Regions from separate parts of the Faecalibacterium sp. AM43-5AT genome, predicted to be linked through region 1. Evidence: predicted binding sites of a transcription regulator. Region 1 holds the regulator's gene; each other region holds the start of a gene.

The links. Region 1 encodes Rex, which represses fermentation and respiration genes when NADH is low (regulators of the CRP and FNR family bind a similar motif). Its sites were predicted from a motif close to ATTGTTAANNNNTTAACAAT; they were not measured.
Region 2: the regulator Rex is predicted to act here: its motif matches at 4,602-4,621, upstream of fucO (lactaldehyde reductase).
Region 3: the regulator Rex is predicted to act here: its motif matches at 2,036-2,055, upstream of gap (type I glyceraldehyde-3-phosphate dehydrogenase).

The regions. Positions count from the first base shown of each region.
Region 1 is NZ_QVGZ01000004.1:33,402-41,253, reverse strand. Features, by position in the region: gene DW937_RS06670 (ABC transporter substrate-binding protein) at 46-1,437, opposite strand; gene DW937_RS06665 (thymidine kinase) at 2,038-2,655, opposite strand; gene DW937_RS06660 (redox-sensing transcriptional repressor Rex) at 2,953-3,594, opposite strand; gene DW937_RS06655 (ATP-dependent Clp protease proteolytic subunit) at 3,856-4,536, shown strand; gene DW937_RS06650 (DNA translocase FtsK) at 4,639-7,527, shown strand; gene DW937_RS06645 (YgiQ family radical SAM protein) at 7,542-7,852, shown strand, end outside.
Region 2 is NZ_QVGZ01000002.1:180,787-188,638, forward strand. Features, by position in the region: gene DW937_RS04765 (FAD:protein FMN transferase) at 1-651, shown strand, start outside; gene DW937_RS04770 (calcium/sodium antiporter) at 706-1,668, opposite strand; gene DW937_RS04775 (putative ABC transporter permease) at 1,909-3,216, opposite strand; gene fucO (lactaldehyde reductase) at 3,384-4,532, opposite strand; gene DW937_RS04785 (GntR family transcriptional regulator) at 4,793-5,170, shown strand; gene DW937_RS04790 (ABC transporter ATP-binding protein) at 5,163-5,864, shown strand; gene DW937_RS04795 (hypothetical protein) at 5,858-6,670, shown strand; gene DW937_RS04800 (sugar phosphate isomerase/epimerase family protein) at 6,832-7,680, opposite strand; gene atpC (ATP synthase F1 subunit epsilon) at 7,852-7,852, opposite strand, start outside.
Region 3 is NZ_QVGZ01000002.1:39,295-47,146, reverse strand. Features, by position in the region: gene DW937_RS04120 (citrate synthase) at 1-1,159, shown strand, start outside; gene DW937_RS04115 (hypothetical protein) at 1,159-1,944, shown strand; gene gap (type I glyceraldehyde-3-phosphate dehydrogenase) at 2,143-3,174, shown strand; gene DW937_RS15465 (hypothetical protein) at 3,677-4,075, shown strand; partial or broken gene DW937_RS04100 (nucleotide sugar dehydrogenase) at 4,203-4,979, shown strand; gene DW937_RS04095 (glycosyltransferase family 4 protein) at 5,358-6,488, shown strand; gene DW937_RS04090 (glycosyltransferase) at 6,485-7,690, shown strand; gene DW937_RS04085 (glycosyltransferase) at 7,711-7,852, shown strand, end outside.

The sequences.
Region 1 (7,852 bases):
CTTTATATGTACGTCACCGCACACAGCGGCACTCTGAAGAAAAACTTAGCCGATGGTGTAACCAACAGACTCCATGCCGTCCAGCAGGGTGTCAACAACGTCTGCACCGGAAACGCCGTCGTAGTCAACGGTGTCGAACACTTCCTGATAGATGCCGGTGCCGGAAGCCTTCAGGTCGTTGTTCTCGAACAGGGGATCCAGCTTGTTGGTGGTGAAGGCCATGACCTTGGCGTTTGCCTCAGCAACCAGATCCTTGACAGCGCCGGCAGCCTGAGCAGCAGCCAGACCAGCCTTGGAAGCGGGGATGCCGCACTCGGAACCCATGATGGAAGCGCCCTTCTCCTCGTTCAGCAGGAAGTTGATCAGGGTAGCAGCCTCAGCAACGCACTGGCTGGTCTTGGTGATAGCCAGACCCATGGAGACCTTGGAGAAGCCGCCGTTGTTGTCGCCGAACTTGATCTCTTCGCCAACGGTGAAGCCGTCCTTGTTGGCATCATCCAGAGCGGAGGAGTACTTGGAAGCAGCGGAATCCCACTCGAAGATACCTGCGATCTTACCGGTGATCCACTCGTTGGACTGGTGGGTAGCGGTATCGGAGTTAGCGGAGTAGTAGGTCTTCAGGTTCATCATGACGTGGCCATCCACCAGGCTCTTGATGAAGTCGATGCCCTCAGCGATCTCGTCCTCGGTGTAGTTCAGGGTAGAGGTGACGGGATCAGCCCAGTCCTTGCCGTACTTGGACTCGAGGTAGAACACCATCAGGATCATACGGTCGTATGCGCCCAGATGCATGGGGTAGTAATCGTCGCCCAGCTTCTCCTGGAATGCCTTGCCGGCAGCCATCAGATCATCCAGAGACTTGGGAACTTCGGTGATGCCAGCCTTGTTGAAGGTGGTCATGTTCCAGAAGAAGATACGGCCGGTCATGGAGACAGGCACGCACTGCTGAGCGTTTGCAACGTAGCAGGCATCCAGAGCAGCGTCATCCCACTGGGTCAGATCCAGAAACTTGGAAACGGTGTTCAGATCCACGAACTTGCTGCCATCAGCAGAGTAGTTGTACAGCCAGTTCCAGTTCACCTGGCACACATCCTGTGCGTTGCCAGCGATGAAGGCAGCTGCCATCTTCTCTTCCCAGCCGGACCATGCGGCGAAGGTGGGCTCAATGGTGATGTTGGTGTGCTCAGCCTGGAACTCCTTGATGGCGTTCTGGTAAGCCTCGTGACGGCTGTCGCCGCCCCACCAGCTGATGGTCATGGATACAGGGCCGTCAGACAGTGCCAGGCTCTCGTCTGCAGAAGCAGCGGGAGCGGAAGAAGCAGTGGAAGCAGCAGAGCTGGATGCAGCAGAGTTGCCGCCGCAGGCAGCCAGAAGGCCGGCAGCGCCCACAGCGCCGGTGACCTTCATAAAATCACGACGAGAAATTGCCATGCTCATTTTTGTTCTCCTCCTAAATACAGAAAACATCATCTCGAACGGGGGTTCTGCACATACCCCGTTGTATACAATTATGATAACAAAACAACAACCAAAAAGAAAGACGCAAATTGCAGATATCTAAACAAAAAACGTACAAATATTGCTCTTGTTTTCACGCGAGAATTGATGCCTTTGCTGAAATGAATAAACTTGGCTCGAAAAACTGTGCAACATGTATATTTCGCCATTTTGCATAGAAAACTGGGATGTATCATAGGGGGAACGTCGAATTTTGCAATAATTTTGTAAACATTCGGTTTTGGAATATGGAACTGTTGCATACATTGTGGCAGAGCAACACATTAAAATGGCCCGGATGCGGGCTTGCAAACTGATATATCAATAGTGCAAAAAATGTGCACTCTGATATATCAATCGCGTGAAGCAGGCATCCGGCACCGGTCTGCAGGCGTTGAAATCGGTGCTTCTTCGCCCTTTTGGGGGGTGAAGAAGCATCGACAGCGACATATTTTGCGCTGCTGCGTGGACAGCGCCTGTGGGCCGGGGAAAAAAAGAAAGACTGCCGTGTCGTTGAACACAACAGTCTTGTATACAAGCTTATTCGACCTGCGAAGCAGCTTTTTCGGCGTAGAACGCGCGTTTTGCCTTGAAGTAGCACTGGGGGCACATGCTCACGTACTGCACATCGTTTTCCAAATCGATGGCCACCTGCTCGCCCTCAAAGACGAACCTGCCGTTCACCCTGCGGCAGTTGCAGATGGCCTTGCGGCCGCAGGTGCAGATAGTCTTCATCTCCTCGATGGTGTGGGCCAGCTCCAGCAGGCGGGTGGAGCCGGGAAAGCCTTTGAGTGAAAAATCTGCCCGCAGGCCGTAGCAGATCACCGGAATGTTCAGGTCCACAGTTACCATGAACAGCTGCTCTGCCTGCTGCGCAGTGAAAAACTGGCTCTCGTCGCACAGCACGCAGGCCAGCGGCGCACCGTCAGCGTTGGCCGTGCGCACGGCCTCGAATACATCCGTCTCCGGCGGGATCAACAGATCAGCCTTGCGGCGCACGCCCAGACGGCTCACCAGCTCACCGCCGCCCTTGGTGTCCACCTGTGGCTTGAGGATCAGCACCCGCATCCCCTGTTCTTCGTAGTTGTGGGCTACCTGCATCAGGGCGGTGCTTTTGCCGCTGTTCATTGCGCCGTAGCGGAAATACAGTTTTGCCATTTGAAAAATTCTCCTTACAGCAGAAAAGACTGCTGCACCTGTTTTTATTTTAGCGTCCTCACCCTCTCAGCTTCGCATTGCTCAGCAGCTTATTCTCCCTTTTGGCTTCGCCATTTTCCCCCGACCGGGGGAAATCTATCAAGGGGAAAGCCCTTGGCAAAACTGGAAACCTGACCATACTGCCAAAGCCTCTCACTCTGGGAGAGGTGGCATTGCGTTAGCAATGACGGAGAGGGCGAGCCCGCTGCTCTTGTGCAGCAGTCTTTATTTCTTTTTATTTACTATAGATAGGTATCTTCAGTCCTGATTGCGCAGGCGGTAGCCAAGGCTCATCAGGCTGTCGCCCAGATGGACATTCTCCACCACCACATCGGGATACGGCACAGAGAGGTCATAGTGGGAGAAGTTCCAGAAGCCCTCGATGCCCAGATCTACCAGACGGCCGCTGACCTGTTCCGCACCATCGCGGGGCACACAGAGCACTGCGACCTTGGGGTGATGCTCGGCACAGAAAGACTCCAGCTCGTCGATATGGCGGATCTGGATGCCGCTGATCTCCTTGCCTACCTCGCTCTGTGCCACATCAAAGGCGGCGATCAGGCGGTAGCCGTTGGTATCGGTGGTGATAAAGCGGCTCACTGCCTTGCCCAGACGGCCGCAGCCGATCAGGATGGTGGGCAGGCGGTCACCGTTGCCGAACAGCAGGCCTTCCAGAATGGAGAGCAGGTTTTCCACCGAGTAGCCGATGCCCTGCCGGCCATTCACATCGCCGATGCAGTTGAAGTCCTGCCGTACCTGCGAAGCGGTGGTGCCCATCTGAGCAGCCAGCTCGCGGGAAGAAATGCTGTTGATGCCGTCCACCTGCAGAGAGCGCAGATAGCGGTAATATTTGGGAAGACGCTTGATAACGGGAAGTGAAGCCTTTGCAGGGGTGTTCATAGAATACTTTCTCCTTTCGCTCTATCGCAGTACTTGCCGCAGCTGCCTGCTTTACAGATGCGGCGCAGAGAAACCCCGATCCGTTTACGGGTTCATATTGCAGATATTACAATCAATTATTTAAAGTATACTGCACCGATGGAGAATGTCAAATCATTCTCAAAAAAATTTTATGAAATGTTACCGCTTTTTTGCTGCAGCGGGTCTGCATAGCCCGGCACAGGCTGGGGAATGCTGACAGAAAACGCAGGAGGAAAGCATATGAACGATGAAACGCAGCTGACCGACGAGCGTCGGCTGGAAAAGGAAGAGATCGAAGATCTGGGCACGGTCACGCTGGCCCGCGGGGAGCATGTGATCCACTGCCTGACCGTCATCGGCCAGATCGAAGGCCATTCGGAAGCGCCGCAGGGCCAGAAGACCACGAAGTATGAGCATGTCATCCCGCAGCTGGTGGCCGCGCAGGAGGATCCTCGCATCGAAGGCCTGCTGGTGTTGCTGAACACGGTAGGCGGGGATGTGGAAGCAGGCCTTGCGCTGGCGGAGCTGATCGCCAGCGTGTCCAAACCCAGTGCAACGCTTGTGCTGGGCGGCGGGCACTCCATCGGCATCCCGCTGGCCGTCAGCGCCCGGCGCAGCTTCATCGTGCCCACAGCCACCATGACCGTGCACCCGGTGCGGCATTCCGGTGTCATTCTGGGGGTGCCGCAGACCATGCGCAGCTTTGAGCAGATGCAGCAGCGCATCACCGGCTTCGTAGCGGCCCACAGCGGCATGACCGAAAAACGCTACACCGACCTGATGCTCCACACCGGCGAGCTGGTGATGGACATGGGCACCGTGCTGGATGGACGCCGGGCCGTGAAGGAAAAGCTCATCGACGAGCTGGGCGGGCTTTCGGATGCGCTGGCGTGGCTGTATAAAGAGATCGAACGCAAATGAAGGCCGATTTTGTACAACAATAGGTTTGCCATTTTCTTCCCTGCGTGGTACAATAATAAAATCAAATAGTGTGTCTACTACAAACGCGGGGAACAAAGAAACATGGCAACAAAAAAACGTAAAACGACAACACGGCGCGCAGCATCGCGCAAAAAGCGGGCCGAGCAGCGGCTTCCGGCGGGGCTTGGCACCCTGTTTGCAGGCCTTTTGCTGGTGGTGCTGGCCTTTGTGGAGGGAGATTCGGCATGGAAGGCCCTGCACGATGTGCTGTTCGGACTTTTTGGCTGCGGCAGCTTTGTGCTGGGCGCGGCAGTGTGCTGCCTTGCTGTGCAGTATACCCGGGGCGAAGACCTTCTGCCCAAGATCTTCAAGCTGGTTCTTGGGCTGGTGTTTGCCTGCGGCACGGTGATCGTTTTTTCCGATATCCAGCCGCAGGGCATGTCGGCATTTCAGATGACGGCTGCCTGCTACGCAAACGGCGTGAATGCATGGATCGGCGGCGGTGCGTTGGGCGCACTGCTGGGCGGCAGCCTGCTGCTGCTGTGCGGACGGCCCGCGGCAACCCTGATCATGATCGTGCTGGCACTGTGTGTCAGCCTGTACATTTTTGATCTGACCCCGGCAGAGGTGTGGCAATGGCTGTGCGCTGCGTTTGGCGGCGTGCACGCAAAGGGTGCGGCCATGGCGCAGCAGAGCGCAGCCCGCCGCGCTGAACGTGCCGCTGCCCGCGCGGCAGAAGCCGAGGCTGAGGAAGACTACGACGAAGCAGAAGATGAATACCGGGATGAGGAAGATGCCGAAGAGGAGATGGAAACTCCGGCTTTCCGCATCGGTGTGCCGGACTGGCTGAACGGCATCCGCCACTGGGGCCACAAGGTGACCGAAGAGATGGAGGCGGAGGAGCCGGAGGCCGCCCCGCAGCCGGAGCCTGCCGCCCCGGCCATCACGCCGGTGCAGGTACGGGTATCCCGGCCCCGGGCTTCCTTTGACGTAGACCTTGGCCCCGACCACACTGAGGTGAAGGAGGGCGGCAGCGAACCCATCGAGCCGCTCATCGTGGGCCCGGGCGGCACCTTTGGGCAGAACCCGCTGCGCCCGGCCCCCAGACCTGCCCCGCAGCCCATCGTACAGGACGCAGTGGAGACCGATGCATCCGATTTCTTTGCAAAGGCTGCACAGCCGGTGCAGCCTGCGGCAGCGGAAAGCTTTGATACTCCGGTCATGACCCCGGCAATGCCGACGGCCCAGCCGGAAAGCCCGGCAGCGGCTGTCACGCCGGAGATGCCCGCCGTGCCCATCCAGCCTGCAGTCCCGGCGGCACCCGCCCGGGTGAGCGCCGAAAACGCCGTTGCCATGCGCGGCACACCCGACGAGGACGGCTGGATCAGCATTACCAGCGAACCGGTGGAGGAAAAGGATATCAGCACGCTGGTGGCAGCGGCAATGGAAAAGCCTGCCGCTTCCGAGCAGGCCGCGGCAGCGGCCCCTGTGGACGAGACCGACCCGGTGGATACCTATCAGTACCAGTATCCGCCCATTGAGCTGTTTGAAAAATCGCGGGACGAGACCGACCCCGGCGCGCAGGAAGAGCTGAAAGCCAACGCCCAGAAGCTGGTGGATACGCTGGAAAGCTTTGGCGTGCGCACCCGTGTGCTGGATATCTCCCGGGGCCCTTCCGTCACCCGGTACGAGGTGCAGCCCATGGCGGGTGTCAAGATCAGCCGCATCACCTCGCTGGCAGACGATATCGCTCTGAACCTTGCCGTGGCAGATGTGCGTATGGAAGCGCCCATCCCCGGCAAGCCTGCCGTGGGCATTGAGGTGCCCAACCACAAAAAGACCCCGGTGTATATCCGCAGCGTGTTCGAGAGCCAGAGCTTTTTGCGCATGACTTCGCCCTTGGGCATTGCGCTTGGCAAGGACATTGCCGGTGTGGCACAGGTGGCAGACCTGTGCAAGATGCCCCATCTGCTCATTGCAGGCAGCACCGGCAGCGGTAAATCCGTGTGCGTGAACAGCATCATCATGAGCCTGCTGTTTCGCTCCAGCCCGGAGGACGTGAAACTGCTGCTGATCGACCCCAAGGTGGTGGAGCTGGCCGAGTACAACGGCATTCCCCACCTGCTGATGCCGGTGGTCACCGAGCCGAAAAAGGCCGCAGGTGCCCTTGGCAGTGCCGTGCAGGAGATGGAGCGCCGCTACCGCCTGTTTGCGGAGAACAATGTGCGCGACATCAAGTCCTTCAACAAGCTGGCCGCAGAACGGCCGGATCTGGAAAAAATGCCCTACATCGCCATTATCATCGACGAGTTGGCCGATCTGATGATGGTGGTGGGCAAGGATGTGGAGGACTCCATCTGCCGCATCGCCCAGAAGGCCCGCGCCGCCGGTATGCACCTGATCGTAGCCACCCAGCGCCCCAGCGTGGACGTGATCACCGGCCTGATCAAGGCCAACATCCCCAGCCGCATCGCATTTGCAGTGTCCAGTCAGGTGGACAGCCGCACTATTCTGGACGGCTCCGGTGCCGAAAAGCTGCTGGGCATGGGTGATATGCTGTTCATGCCCGTGGGTGCGCCCAAGCCTACCCGTATTCAGGGCACTTTCGTGCGGGATGAGGAGATCAGCCGTGTGCTGGACTTCATCAAGCAGAGCGGCACCGTGCAGTATGACGAAGCCATGATCGAAGCCATGGAAAAGCACGCCATTCAGGATGGCAAGAAGGGCAGCGGCGGCGCGGACTCCGACGAGGATCCCGATACCGACCCGATGTTCAAGCAGGCCGTGGAGGTGGTCATCGATGCCGGTCAGGCCTCCACCAGCCTGCTGCAGCGCCGCTGCAAGCTGGGCTACGCCCGCGCGGCCCGTATCATGGACGAGATGGAACAAAAAGGCATCATCGGACCCTACGAGGGCGCCAAGCCCCGCGCTGTGCTTATCAGCCGCCAGCAGTGGCTGGAAATGCAGATGAACCAACCGGATGAAACATAAAGATAAGGAGCATTATGGACAACTCTTCCCCAAAGATCTACACCGAATTTCTTCCCATCAGCCGGGCCGATATGGAGGCCCGCGGGTGGGAGCAGCTGGACTTTGTGGTGGTGGGCGGCGATGCCTATGTGGACCACCCCAGCTTTGGCACTGCCATCATCAGCCGTCTGCTGGAAGCCGAGGGCTATAAGATCGGCGTGCTGGCCCAGCCACGCTACACCGACTGCGAGGACTTCAAGCGGTTCGGCAAGCCGAAGTACGGCTTCTTCATCGGCGGCGGCAACGTGGACAGCATGGTCAGCCACTATTCCGTGGCAAAGATCCC
Region 2 (7,852 bases), on a different contig from region 1:
GCCGCCGAGACGGATGCCGACAACAAGCTGCCCACCATGGAAGAGCTGGAAGCAGCCGCCCAGCACTGTGATATCAACAACGTGATCATCGACGCGGATGCCAAGACCGTTTATCTGGCCGACCCGGAAATGTCGCTGGATGTGGGCAGCGTGGGCAAGGGCTACGCCGTGGAAATGGTGTGCCAGGCTGCCGAGGCCCGCGGCCTGACCAGCGCTCTGGTGAGCGTGGGCGGCAACCTGCGCGCCATTGGTGTAAAACCGGACGGCAGCCAGTGGACCGGCGGCGTGGAAAACCCGTGGAGCTCTTCGGATGTATACACGTCGGATTCCATGCTGGACGGTGCCATCAACATGAGCGATATGGCCCTTGTGACCAGCGGCGACTACCAGCGCTACTACGTGGTGGACGGCAAGCGCTACCATCACCTGATCGACCCGGACACCCTGTTCCCCGCCGCCTACTTTAACGGCGTGACCGTGCTGTGCAGCGACTCCGGCCTTGCCGACTGCCTGACCACCGGTCTGTTCTGCCAGCCGCTGGAGGACGGGATGAAGATCGTGGAAAGTCTGGACGGCGTGGAAGCCATGTGGTGCACACCGGATCAGCAGGTCATCACCTCTTCCGGCTGGGATTCCCATTTGAAAAAGTAACCCTTAAAACGGCAAAAGGCCGACGCAGCACTGCGTCGGCCTTTTGCCGTTTTATCAGATGGTGAACTGCACCACACAGAATGCTGCGTAGATGCACAGCAGTGCAATGCCCTGCGGGCGGCTCAGCTTGCCCTTGAAGAGGGCGGGCAGGGTGAGCAGCAGCATCACGGCGAACATGACCGGGAACTCCAGCACCAGCGATGCATTGTGGCCGAAGAGCAGGGAGTTCTGCGGGATGGTGAAGGGTGCCACCGCGGCGGAAACACCGCTCACCAGCACCAGATTGAACACGTTTGCACCAATGACATTGCCCAGCGAAAGTGCACCGTGGCCCTTTGCCAGCGAGGTGATGGCCGTGACCAGCTCCGGCAGCGAGGTGCCCAGTGCCACAAAGGTGAGCGCGATCACCGACTCCGGCACGCCCAGTGCCTGTGCGATCAGGGTACCGTTGTCCACCAGCAGGTTGGCACCCACGGCAATGAGCACCGCGCCCACGGCCAGCAGACCCAGCTCCTTGGCAAAGGATGCATTTTCTTCCGGTTCTTCCTCTTCTTCCGGGGCGGGGGCGTTCTTCATGGCCATCACGTTGCAGATGATATACGCTGCGAACATGGCCAGAAGGATCAGGCCCACCGGGCGGGAGAAGTAGCCGGTGGTGTAGGCCACACCGGCATAGAAGGCCGCTGCCACAAAGAAAAACAGCACCGGCGTGCGCAGGCTCTTGGGGTCTACCTTCCCCGGCTTTACCGCAATGGTGATGGCCGCAATGAGCGATGCATTGCAGATGATCGAACCGATGGCGTTGCCGTAGGCGATCTCGCCGTGGCCGGTGAGAGCCGAGGTGGTGGAGACCATCACCTCCGGCAGGGTGGTTCCGATGGACACCACGGTGGCACCGATGAGCAGCTCCGGCACATGGAAGCGGCGGGCAATGCCCGTGGCACCATCCACGAACCAGTCACCGCCCTTGATGAGGCACAGCAGGCCCACGATGAACAGCAAAACAGGAATGAGCATAGTTTTTCTCCTTTTGTTTTTGGCAGAGCGGCAATAAAAAAGAGACCTTTATTACATCCTGCCCAGAAATGGGAAGGTGTAATAAAAGTCTCAAGCATCCGGTGACACAGCGGGCATTTCTGCCGGGATGTCGCTGCGCCACAGCGCACCGTTTTTGCAAAACGAGCGCCCTTTACTCCCTTTTATCCGAAACGTATTATACCGGTTTTTGCACCAAAGTGCAAGAGGAACGTTGAAATTTCAGCCAGCCTTGGCTACTTTTTTGGCATTGGGATAAATGCGCTCCATGCGGGCATCGTCAAAATGCGCATCCAGCAGCGTATCGATGCTGTTTTTGGGCGCTTCGCCGCTGGTGCGGGCATCGTAGCGGGCAAGGGCCAGCGCACTGGTGAGCATGTTCACCGCCATGAATACGGCCAGCACCGCAGTTACCCACGGGCGGATATGGCTGCGCACCTTTGCCATGCCCTTTTCCACCAGCGGATAGCCGTAGCGCATCCATATCACCGCCGCAATGCCCCAGAAAAAGCAGTACAGCAGGTTGATGCGCCCGCCCAGATTGAACTTGAACTTGCTGTAGTCCCAGAACACGGTGCCGAACAGCAGCTCGGTGACGGCGCTGCACACGTATTCGTACACACCGCCCATGACGGTGCCGAAGGCGAACAGATAGCGGTCGCTTTTGTCCTTTTCCTGCCGCAGCAGCACTGTAGCCATCACCAGTGCCAGCCCCCACACCACGCTGAACGGCCCCCAGACCAGACTGGAGCGGCTCATCCACACGCCTGCCGTCACGCGGCAGAACACCGTCTCCACCATGTCGCCCAGAAACGCGCCGATCACGAACAGCCACAGCAGGTCGGACACGCTGAGAAAGTTCTTTTCCCCCTTCCGGAGCGCAGTCTGCTCCTGCCGGGCCGCAGCCGGGTAAGCATACTGGATGCGTTTTTCAATGTAAAGCGCGATCCTGCGGCGCAGCGTGTCCGACCGCTCCCCCAGTCTCTGGTTGAGCTGCTCCAGCATCGGGTGCCGGGCCGCATACTGCTGCACCAGCACCGCCGAACCGATCTGGTCCAGTACCGCCACCGTCAGCGAGACCCATACTGCCGGGTGCAGCAGCCAGACAGGGATATGCGCGCACAGCTGCAGCAACACATTATTGCCCCACAGCACACTTGCCGTGCCCAGCGCACCCCACAGCAGCGAATACTGCAGGCACACATAGCCGTTCAGATTGAATTTTTTTCCGGAATAGTCCCACCACTTGCGGCGGTGCAGGCGTTCCAGCAGCTTGGCGGTGATCCATTCCATCACCGTTGCCGCCATCATACAGGCAAAGAACAGGTAGACCGGCTCGGTGCGCAGGTCGCTGAAACTCACGGCCAGCAGCACACCGGTGGTACCGTAGATAAAGCAGAACGGGCCTGCCGCCGCACCGCGGTTGGCAAACCTTCCGCCCCGGATGGTCGCGACTACCGTCTCAGCCACCCAGCCCAGAAAGGAATATACTAGATAAATAACACCCAGAGTATAGAAGTTCAGCGTCATAGGCATCCTTTCGCTTGTGGAATTTTGTCGATACACTGATTGTACCCGGTTTAAGCATATTCTACAAGAGCTGTTGTGAAAAATTCACAAAAGCCGTCCTGCCTGCAAAAAGGGCCGCCGTGCATTCAAACGCACAGCGGCCCTTTCTTATTGATTCAGTTTACAGCTCACAGCTGGCTCTTATACAGCTCCACGATCTCCTCCACGCTGGTGTCGCGGGGATTGCCGGGACGGCAGGCATCTGCAAATGCGGACTCGGCGAGGAACTGGATATCCTCTTCCTTCAGGATGCCGTGCAGATTTGCGGGGATGCCCACGTCTGCGCCCAGCTGCTTGACGGCGGCGATGGTTGCATCGGCGGCAGCAGCATCGTTCATCTCATCGATGCCCACAACGCCCATGGCCTTGCCCACGGCGCGGTAGCGCTCACCGGCAACGGACTTGTTGTACTCCAGACCCACCGGCAGCAGGATGGCGCAGGCCACACCGTGCGGGGTGTCGTACAGAGCGGACAGGCCGTGTGCCATGGAGTGGACGATGCCCAGACCCACGTTGGAGAAGCCCATGCCGGCGATGTACTGGCCCAGAGCCATGCCCTCGCGGCCTTCCGGGGTGTTCTGCACTGCGCCGCGCAGGCTCTGGCTGATGAGCTTGATGGCTTCCAGATGGAACATATCGGAGATGACGCAGTGACCCTTGGTAATGTAGCCCTCAATGGCGTGGGTCAGAGCGTCCATGCCGGTGGCGGCGGTCAAGCCCTTGGGCATGGAGGACATCATATCGGGATCGACCACGGCGATCTCGGGGATATCGTTGGTATCCACGCAGACGAACTTGCGCTTCTTCTCCACATCGGTGATGACGTAGTTGATGGTGACCTCAGCAGCAGTGCCGGCAGTGGTGGGAACAGCGATGGTGAACACAGCGTGCTTCTTGGTGGGAGCAACGCCTTCCAGAGAGCGGACATCCGCAAACTCGGGGTTATTGATGATGATACCGATGGCCTTTGCGGTATCCATGGAGGAGCCGCCGCCGATGGTCACGATGCAGTCAGCTTCAGCAGCCTTGAAAGCGGCCACGCCGTCCTGCACGTTGGCGATGGTGGGGTTGGGCTTGATCTCGCTGTAAACAGCGTAGGCAAAGTTTGCAGCATCCAGCAGGTCGGTGACCTTCTTGGTGACGCCGAACTTGATCAGGTCGGGATCGGAGCAGACGAATGCCTTCTTGTAGCCGCGGGCGGTCAGTTCGGGAACGATGTTCTCAATGGCACCGTGGCCATGGTAGGAGATGGTATTCAGAACGATGCGGTCAGCCATAGTTATTTTTCCTCCAAATCTCTTTTCCGCCGCTTTTCGGGCGGAACTCTCTGTTTTTCAGCATAACACATTGTCAAAAACTTTGCAATGTGAAATTGTTTGAATTTATTGTAAATTTTTATACATGTGCAGTGTTTTATGGGCACTTTTTCCATTTTCCCGCAGTTTTATGATGTTTTTTCTTTTTCCCCTTGACAAACAGAGCAAATCATGTATTATTGTATCAAGCGCTTAATACAGCAAGACAAGGAGATGATACCATGGGCGAACAGTTTGATGCCAGCCGCCCGATCTATGCACAGCTTGTGGAACGGCTGAAGGCCCGGATCCTGGCCGGCACCTACCCGCCGGGCGGGCATCTGGATTCGGTGCGTGATCTGGCCGCAGCCGCCGGGGTGAACCCAAACACGATGCAGCGGGCCCTTGCCCAGCTGGAGACGGAGGGGCTGGTGCACACCGAACGCACTGCAGGCCGCTATGTTACGGAGGACACTGCATTGATCGAACAGCTTCGCGCCGACACCGCCCGGACGCTGGCGTCGGATTTTCTGGAAAAGATGCGCGGCATCGGCTACAGTCCCGCACAGGCAGCCGCGCTTTTGGAACACTGGGACGCAAAGGAGGACCGCAATGAGTGAACTTTTGAGCTGTGAAGCACTGACCAAGTGCTACCAGAAGGATAAGACCGCACTGGAAAATGTAGACCTGCACATCGGCTTTGGCCGCATCGTGGGGCTGCTTGGCCCCAACGGCAGCGGCAAGACCACCCTCATCAAGCTGGCGAACGGTCTGCTGCAGCCCAGTGCAGGCAGCATCCGGATCGCCGGCATGACCCCCGGGCCGGACACCAAAGCCATCGTGTCCTATCTGCCGGATGCTGACTGGCTGCCGGACTGGATGCGTGTGGAGCAGCTGGTGGAAATGTTCCGCGAATTCTATGCCGATTTTGACCCCGCTAAGGCAAACGAAATGCTGGCCCGGCTGGAACTGGAACCGAAGGCGCGGCTCAAGACCCTCTCCAAGGGCAGCAAGGAAAAGGTGCAGCTGATCCTGGCCATGAGCCGCGCCGCAAAGCTCTACCTGCTGGATGAGCCTATTGGCGGCGTGGACCCTGCCGCCCGGGACTACATCCTGAGCACCATCCTGAACAACTACAGCCGGGATGCGACCGTCATTCTATCCACCCACCTCATCGGCGATATCGAGCCCATTCTGGACGAAGCCGTCTTTTTGAAGGATGGCCGGGTGTTCGCCCACCGCAATGCCGAAGAGCTGCGCGAGACCGAGGGCATGAGCGTGGATGCATATTTCCGGGAGGTATTCAAATGCTGAAACAGCTGTTAAAATATGAATTCAAGGCCACCGGCCGCACCTACGGCGGGCTGTATCTGGCCCTTGTTGCGCTGGCAGTGCTGAGCGGCTTTTCCCTGCGCAGCTCTTCCAAGGACGACTTTGCATCTCTGCTGCTGTTCGCCTATATGGTCGTAGCCGTTGCGGTGGCAGTGGTGTCCGTGATGACCATTGTGACCCGCTTCACCCGCAATCTGCTGGGCCGCGAAGGCTACCTGATGCACACCCTGCCGGTGACGGAAAGCCAGCTCATCCTTTCCAAGCTGATCTCCAGCGTGGTCTGGATGCTTTGCAGCGGCATCGTGGGTATTTTCTCCTTTGCGGTGATGCTGCTGGCTCTGTCTCTGAACAGCGCGGCCCTGCAGCAGCTGCCGGAGCTGTGGCAGAAAGTGGTAGAGATCTTCCGAGAGATCTTCCGCATGACCGGCAGCTCCGGGTGGCTCTGGCTGATCTTTGAAACGCTGAACGGACTGGTGGCACTGGTGTCCAGCATCCTGTGCATCTATGCCGCATGCATGATCGGCCACCAGTTCAAAAAGCACATGGTCCCGGCCGGTATTCTGGCATTTTTCCTGCTGTCCTTCCTGCAGAACTGGCTGAGCTCCGGTGTCAGCAGTGCCGACATGCTGCAGGCTGTTTCCTATCCCACCCTTGGCGGTGTAGATGTTTCCATTGCTGCGCCCAGTGCGTTCACCACCCTGTTCGGGCTGGCGGTCAGCATTGCCTTTGCCGCAGGGTACTTTCTGCTGACCCGCTGGCTGATGGAGCATAAGCTGGATCTGGAATAATTTTAATGTCCTCCGCTTTCGTTCTGGGCATTTTCAGCGAAACTACTTCTTAATTGCAATTTGTAAAAGGCCGAACCATAAACTTCATCTGATACAAAAAACATCTGCAAGCTGCCCCATTCCGGGCAAAGCTTGCAGATGTTTTTCTTGTTATAAAGTGTTCAGCACTCGTCGTACTGCTTTTTCAGGTAGTTCAGGCATTCCACCGCGTTTTCCGGGGTGGTATTCTCCAGCGTTGCAAAGATATAGGGCTTTTCCTGCTTTGCAAAGCGCAGGATGGTGCGGTAGTCCTCCATACCGCCCTGCCCTGCACCCGTAGCAGCCAGCTGGCCGCCCGCATCCTTGCGCAGGAAATCCTTGAAGTGGATCATGGCGATGTCCTTACCCAGAAGCTCGATGGCCTCGGCGAACACTTCCTCGCGGCGGTCCACATTTTCCATGTTCAGCAGGTTGACGGGGTCGAACAGGATCTGCAGGTTCGGGCTGCCGATCTCGTCCAGCACAGTGCGGGCGCGTCTGGCATCGTACACGATGTGCTTGACCACCGGCTCAATGGCAATGGTCACGCCATACTGCTCGGCGCAGCGCACCACCGGCTTGAAGTTCTTGATAAAGGTGGAAAGGGCTGCATCGCTGCGGCACTCCGGGCAGAACTTGTACTCTGCGTTGGGCGCACCGGTCTCGGTGCCCACCATACCGCAGCCCAGCAGGCTTGCAAAGCGGATGTGGGCATAGTATTTTTCCTGAATGGCGTGCAGGGCATCCGCATCCGGATGGGCAAGATTGAGATAGTTGCCCAGCACGGCAATGTCGATGCCGTTTTTCTCAAACAGATGCCGCAGATACAGCGCATAGCCGGGGGTCAGGGCGCTGGGGGTGCAGGGCAGCTCCTTGAAGGATTTGCTCAGAGCCACATGGGCGCAGGTAAAGCCTTTCTGGCGCACCAGCGGCAGCACCTGTTCAACGGGCAGCTTTTCCGCGTCATGCAGACGCAGGCCGAATTGGATCATGGAAAACCTCCTCCTTTCCCGCGCAACACGCGGGGTTGCATTGACCTTATTATACACGAAAGCTGCGTTCCATGGAACAGCCTGCAACAAAAAAGAGCATCACTTTGCACCCTCAATGGATGCAAATGATGCTCTTTTTTCAGATCTGGTCCTGGCAGATGCGGCTCTTTCT
Region 3 (7,852 bases), on a different contig from region 1:
TGTGATCCCCACTCCCGGCAAGCTGATCTACCGCGGTGTGAACATCAACGAGATCGTGGACGAGGCCTACCGCAATGACCGCTTTGTGTTTGAAGAGGTGATCTGGCTGCTGCTGTTCGGCAGTCTGCCCAACCGGGAGCAGCTGGACGATTTCTGTGAGATCCTGGCAGAGCACCGCGCCCTGCCGGAAGGCTTCATGGACACCATGAACGCCCCCTCGCCCAATATCATGAATAAGCTGCAGCGCTGCGTGCTGGGCCTTTACTCTTACGATGAGCACGCCGAGGATCTGAGTCTGGAGAACATCCTGAGCCAGAGCATCAATCTGATCGCCAGCATGCCCACCATGATGGTGAACGCTTACCAGATGAAACGCCGCTACTACGATAAGCAGAGCATGTTCTTCCACCTGCCCAAGCCCGGCCAGAGCACGGCAGAGCACATCCTCAGCACCTACCGTCCGGACCAGAAGTTCACCCACGAGGAAGCAAAGCTGCTGGATATGTGCCTGCTGGTGCACGCCGACCACGGCGGCGGCAACTGCTCCACCTTTACCACCCGTGTGCTGTCCTCCTCCGGCACCGATACCTACTCCGCAATCGCGGCGGCCATCGGTGCACTGAAGGGCCCCAAGCACGGCGGTGCCAACCTGATGGTGAACCGTCAGCTGAAGGATATCCTCAAGCATGTGGAAAACCCCGAGGACGACGATGAGGTGCGCGAGTATCTGCGCCGCATCCTGCGCAAGCAGGCGGGCGATGGCTCCGGCCTGATCTACGGCATGGGCCACGCGGTGTACACCATCAGCGACCCTCGTGAGGTGATCCTGAAGCAGCGCGCCCGCCATCTGGCCTACGACAAAGGCTTTGAGGAAGAGTATAATATGCTGTGCAGCATCGAACGGCTGGCCCCCGGCATCTTTGCCGAGGAAAAGGGCAGCACCAAGCCGGTGTGCGCCAACGTGGACCTGTTCAGCGGCCTGATCTACAACATGCTGGGCATCTCTGAGGATATTTACACCCCGCTGTTCGCCATTGCCCGTGTGCCCGGCTGGTGTGCACACCGCGTGGAAGAGGTGGTATTCGCCAACCGTATCATTCGTCCCGCTTACAAGTATCTGGGCGTGCGCCAGAAATATAAGCCGATTGAGGAACGCTGATGAATCCTTCTGTTTTGTTCGTTTTTATCCTGAGCATTCTGCTGGGCGTGCTGCGCGCGGCAGACCTTGCCTTTGGCACCGATGCCGTCACCGGTTTGTGCGTGGTCGGCTCGGTGTGGTGGCGCTATCTGGCACTGGGTATCGTGGTGCTGGCTGCAGTGCTTGTGGGCCGTACACAGCCTTCCCGCTCGGAAGCGGTGCGTAGCCGCAGGCCGCTGGCCGGTATTCTGGCTTTTGTCGGTGCAGTATGTTTTCTGGCCGCAGCGGGTGCACAGATCGCGCTGGGCGCAGCTTCCGGTCTGGGCGGCTTTGTGCGGTGCATTCTGGAATGCCTGTGCTCCGCGTGGCTCAGCACCATAGGCCGCTGCTGGCTCAGCCCCAACGAGTGGAAAAAGCCCTTTGGCGGGCTGTATCTGGCCGTGGCGGGCAGTCTGCTGTTCTACTGGAACGTGCTGCTGCGCTTTATGGAGAACAGCTCCAGCTGGCACCGCGTGACCCCTACAGCGGCGGTGTGGCAGGCGCTTGCGGCACTGGTGTTTTTGGCAGCGCTGGCCCGGGCGCTGCATGTCCCGCAGCCGGGCAATGGCAAAACACTGTGCGCAGCCGGGCTTGCCGCATTTGCACTTTGCCTGTGCTGGCAGCTGCCCTACGTACTGGTTTTGATGAGCGGCCTGAGCTGGGCCACACCGGCTGTCTGGCCGGAGATCTTTGCCGGACTGGGCCTTTGCTGCGTGGGCGGCATTGGCGGAGCGTGCGCTGCAGCCTGCTTGAACGGGGAGAGCTGACAAAAATGTTGGCACTCTGTTGGCGCAATTGCCGAAAAGCAGGGAATGAAAGGAATTAAAATCGTACAAAAGCAAAAAATGCAGTGAATGTCTTGTTAATTTTTTGGCAGATACTTGAAACTTTCTGCGTTTTGGTCTAAAATAAAGATACCGTGATTTATCCGATTATGGGTAAAATAATTAGGAGGTACTATTAACATGGCTGTTAGAGTTGCTATCAATGGTTTCGGTCGTATTGGTCGTCTGGCTTTCCGTCAGATGTTTGATGCTGAGGGTTACGAGGTCGTCGCAATCAACGACCTGACCAGCCCCAAGATGCTGGCTCACCTGCTGAAGTACGATACTGCTCAGGGTTCTTTCTGCGGCAAGATCGGCGAGGGCAAGCACACCGTCGAGGCTACCGAGGACTCCATCATTGTTGACGGCAAGGAGATCAAGATCTACGCTGTTAAGGACGCAAAGGACGCTCCCTGGGGCGAACTGAACGTTGATGTTGTTCTGGAGTGCACCGGCTTCTACACCAGCAAGGAGAAGAGCATGGCTCACATTCAGGCTGGCGCAAAGAAGGTCGTTATCTCTGCTCCCGCAGGCAACGATCTGAAGACCATTGTCTTCTCCGTCAACGAGAAGACCCTGACCGCTGAGGATCAGGTCATTTCTGCTGCTTCCTGCACCACCAACTGCCTGGCTCCCATGGCTAACACCCTGAACAAGACCTACCCCATCGTCTCCGGTATCATGACCACTGTTCATGCTTACACCGGCGACCAGATGATCCTGGATGGTCCTCAGCGCAAGGGCGATCTGCGCCGTGCTCGTGCTGGCGCACAGAACATCGTTCCCAACACCACCGGCGCTGCTAAGGCTATCGGCCTGGTCATCCCCGAGCTGAACGGCAAGCTGATCGGTTCTGCTCAGCGTGTGCCTGTTCCCACCGGCTCTACCACCATTCTGGTTGCTGTCGTCAAGGGCAAGGATGTCACCAAGGAGTCCATCAATGCTGCTATGAAGGCTGCTACTTCTGAGTCCTTCGGCTACAACGAGGATCAGATCGTTTCTTCCGATGTCATCGGCATGCGTTACGGCTCTCTGTTCGATGCTACCCAGACCATGGTCGCTAAGATCGACGACGACACCTATCAGGTTCAGGTCGTGTCTTGGTACGACAACGAGAACTCCTACACCTCTCAGATGGTCCGTACCATTAAGTACTTCGCTGAGAACTGCTAATCATAGCTCTACGCTCAAAAGCGCTTGAGGTGCCGTGCTGAATAACAGTTGATACCGGCTTTGCCGGTACGAACATGCTGTGATTGGCATGACAACAGGATATTGAGTTCAACACCCTTCCTTTTGCGGGTTTCCGTGAGGGGAAGGGTGTTTTTTTGCTGAAAAAAGCAATGGAACGAGTTTCTTTCCAAAATGAATATGTTGCAACAAAAAGACGGAATAAAGTACGGAAATCTTAGCCATGAAGCAGGCAATGATACAGCTGAAAAGTATTGTATCCCAAAGGAAAAAATGGTAAAATGTTTTTAGTGTCGATAAATACATTTACGAAATTGATATTGATGATTCTGGAAATAAAATGTCAATGAATTGCGGCGTAAATCAGTCAAAAACCTGGGCGTAAATGCGTCCGGGCTTTTTGTGATGTAAAGGAAACCGGGCCGGAGTTTGGCACGGTATGGGGATGAGATCCCTAAATGGGGAAAGCGACGGGAAAGGGAAAATGAAAGAGAAATTGAGGCTTGCTGTTTTTGGCCACAAAAGGTGGTCGAGAGAGGGCGGCGTGGAGATCGTGGTAAAAGAGCTGTGCACACGGATGGCGCAGCAGGGCTGTCAGGTGACATGTTACAACAGATCGGGACATCATGTGAGCGGTGCGGAATATGATGATGCCAGTAAAATTGAATACGCTGGAATCTGCCAGAAATATGTTCCGACCATTCAGCGGAGAGGGGATGGAGATATAATACGCGGCTGTCATAATAGGGACAAGGGTGCGGCAGAGAATGAAAGGCTCCGCAACCCAAAGTTCATATTTTCTTACCCGAAGAATGAACGACTGATCTTTTTGAGCGGCAGAAATGCCGCGCAGGAAGAAATCTCGACCATGAGGGTGGGGTGACAGCCAGCGGACAGGTGTACGAGCCTATCCGCTCTTTGTGTTGTCTGGAAATATATTGGTTTGATGTGAAAATAGATGAGAAAAACGTTTTAACGAATAGATTTTAAAAGCGTAGGAGGAGAAAAAGGTGGAAAATTATAAGATTGCTGTTGCGGGTACAGGCTATGTTGGTTTGTCGATTGCGACCCTGCTTTCCCAGCATCATCATGTGACCGCTGTGGATATTATCCCGGAGAAGGTCGAGATGATTAATAACCGGAAGTCTCCGATTCAGGATGACTATATTGAAAAATATCTGGCAGAAAAGGATCTGGATCTGACTGCAACCCTCGATGCAAAGGCTGCATACTCGAATGCGGATTTTGTTGTGATTGCGGCCCCCACAAATTACGATAGCCACACCCAACACTTTGACACATCTGCCGTCGAGGCTGTGATCAAGCTGGTCATGGAGTATAACCCGAACGCTATCATGGTTATCAAGTCTACGATTCCTGTGGGCTATACGGCAAGTGTAAGAGAAAAGTTCAACAGCAAAAATATCATTTTCAGCCCGGAATTCCTGCGTGAATCCAAGGCCCTCTACGATAACCTGTATCCTTCCCGCATTATCGTTGGAACTGACCTGAACGATGAGCGTCTGGTAGAAGCTGCTCATGAGTTTGCCGGTCTGTTGCAGGAAGGTGCAATCAAAGAGAACATTGACACGCTGTTCATGGGCTTCACTGAGGCCGAGGCGGTCAAGCTGTTCGCAAATACCTATCTGGCTCTGCGTGTTGCTTACTTCAATGAACTGGATACCTATGCAGAAAGTAAGGGTCTGAACACCCAGCAGATCATTGACGGTGTTTGCCTTGATCCTCGTATCGGCAGCCACTACAACAATCCGAGCTTTGGCTATGGGGAGTGTGAAATAATATGGGCAACCAGAGAAAAGGCTGATTTCATGCGGGTTTACGCGGCTTGACCTTTTCACCTCAACCTGTTTCTGCCTGTCATGGTGCGTTACAGCAAGCGTGATTTCAGGTGCTAATGGCTTCTGGTTGCGCTCTATACTTAACCCACCACAGCGAAAGCTGATAGAGCAGAAAACAGAATAAGGAGGTACGAAGGCGAGCCTGCGTATAGATTGCTACTGCAATCTGTATACAGGCTTGTTGTCGTGCAATAAAGGATGCAAGGTGAATAGTGAAAGAACGAGCATGACAATTTGAGGATAAGAACTACTTGGATTGTGCATAAGGCAAAGATAAAAGCATGAAATAGCGGTTGGAGAGAAGTAATGGAAGGAAAAATCAGACTTGCGGTTTTCGGACAAAAACGTCTTTCTCGTGAAGGCGGGATAGAGATTGTTGTAAAAGAACTATGCACCCGAATGGCACAGAATGGCTGTGATATAACTTGCTACAATAGAGCAGGTCATCATGTGAGCGGTGCAGAGTATGACAAAACAATTGAATATGATGGTATCCGTCAAAAGGTTGTTCCGACCATTGAGAAAAAGGGACTTGCGGCGGTAAGCTCTTCCTTTTTCGCAGCACTTTATAGTGCATTTGGAAGATACGATGTGGTGCATATCCATGCAGAAGGTCCTGCCTTTTTCTGCTGGATACCAAAACTTTTTGGCAAGCGTGTAGTCAACACTATCCACGGTTTGGACTGGGATCGCGAGAAGTGGCGCGGAAGCGTTGCATCCAAGTTCATTCGTGGCGGCGAAAAAAACGCCGTGAAATATGCGGACGAAATCATCGTTCTAAGCAAAGGCGTTCAGAAGTACTTCATGGATACGTACGGGAGGGAGACGCATTTTATCCCTAATGGTGTCAATCGGCCAGAGGTTCGGGAAGCAAATCTGATCAAGGATCATTTTGGATTGGAAAAGGATTCCTACATATTGTTCCTCGGTCGTCTGGTGCCGGAGAAGGGCATTCGATATCTGGTTGAGGCCTTCAAGAATGTCAAGACAGATAAAAAACTGGTCATCGCAGGTGGCTCCAGCGATACGGATTCCTTTATGGAGGAATTGAAAGACCTGGCGAAGGGCGACGATCGGATTCTCTTTACCGGGTTTGTGCAGGGAGCAATGCTGGATGAACTGTACAGTAACGCCTATATCTATACTCTGCCGTCTGATTTGGAAGGAATGCCGCTAAGTCTACTGGAAGCAATGAGCTACGGCAACTGCTGTTTGGTTTCGGATATTCCGGAGTGCGCAGAGGTTGTGGAAGATAAGGCATTGATTTTCAAAAAGTCAGATGTGGAGGACTTGCGAGAAAAATTGCAAGATGCCTGTGACCATCCAGAAATGGTTATGAAAATGAAGAATCAGGCAGCTGATTTTATCTGCGAGAAATATAACTGGGATGAAGTTGTAAAGGAAACGATGAAACTGTACAGGAGAAATAATAGATGAGAGTATTGATAATAAATAAATTTTTATATCCAAACGGTGGATCAGAAACCTACATATTTAAGCTGGGTGAGGCGCTAGAGCAGCACGGACATGAGGTTCAGTACTTCGGTATGGAGCATGAAGGCCGCTGCGTGGGCAACCGGGTCAATGCTTATACATCTGGTATGGACTTCCACGGCGGCAGCAAACTGAGCAAGCTGACCTACCCGATCAAGACGATTTACAGCAAGGAAGCAAGAGTACAGCTGCGGAAAGTGCTGGACGACTTCAAGCCGGATGTCTGTCACCTGAACAACTTCAACTACCAGCTGACACCTTCCATCATTCTGGAAATCGTGAAGTGGCGCAAGGAGACCGGAAGAGATTGTAAGATCATCTTCACGGCACATGACTACCAGTTGGTCTGCCCGAACCATCAATTAAAGAACCCTATCACACATGAGAACTGTGAGAAGTGCCTCGGCGGTCATTTCATGAATTGTGTAAAGGGAAAATGTGTTCACGATTCTACTGCAAAATCTATCGTTGGCATGATGGAGGCAGAGTTCTGGAAGTGGAACGGAGCATACAAGTACATTGACAAAATCATCTGTTGCTCGGAGTTCCTGAAAACTAAGATGGACACCAATCCGCTGTTTGCAACCAAGACGATTGCAATGCACAACTTCGTGGAGAAGGTAGAACCTAAAGACGTTGAGAAGAAAGACTACGTCCTCTATTTCGGCCGTTTCTCCGAGGAGAAGGGAATCAACACACTGGTTGAGACTTGCAACCTGTTGCCGGATATTCAGTTTATTTTTGCTGGTTCCGGCCCACTGGAAAACAAGGTCAATCAGCTGAAAAATGTTAAGAATGTAGGTTTCCAGACGGGTGGCGCACTGGACAAATTGATTCGAGAAGCAAAGTTCTCTATCTGTCCTTCGGAAGTCTATGAAAACTGTCCGTTCTCCGTTATGGAGAGTCAGCAGCGCGGCACGCCTGTCATCGGCGCAAATATTGGTGGTATTCCTGAGTTGATCACAGATGGTGTGGATGGACGGTTGTTCACAAGCCGAGATTCCAAGCAGCTGGCCTCGATTATCAGGGAACTTTGGAACAATCCGGAAGAGACGGATAACTATGCAAAGGCGTGTCTGAACCTTGAACGAGACGACCTTGAGGCTTACTGCGACAAACTCGTCCCGATTTATCTGGGGGGGTAACCCTTTGTAAGTATCAGCAAATGGACTATGCGCTGTACTTTGGCCGCTTCTCCGAGGAGAAAGGCATTGGCACACTCATCAAGGTCTGCAAGGAGTTGCCGGATGTGCAGTTCGTCTTTGCCGGTACTGGACCGCTGGAAGATACCATCAATGGTGTAAGCA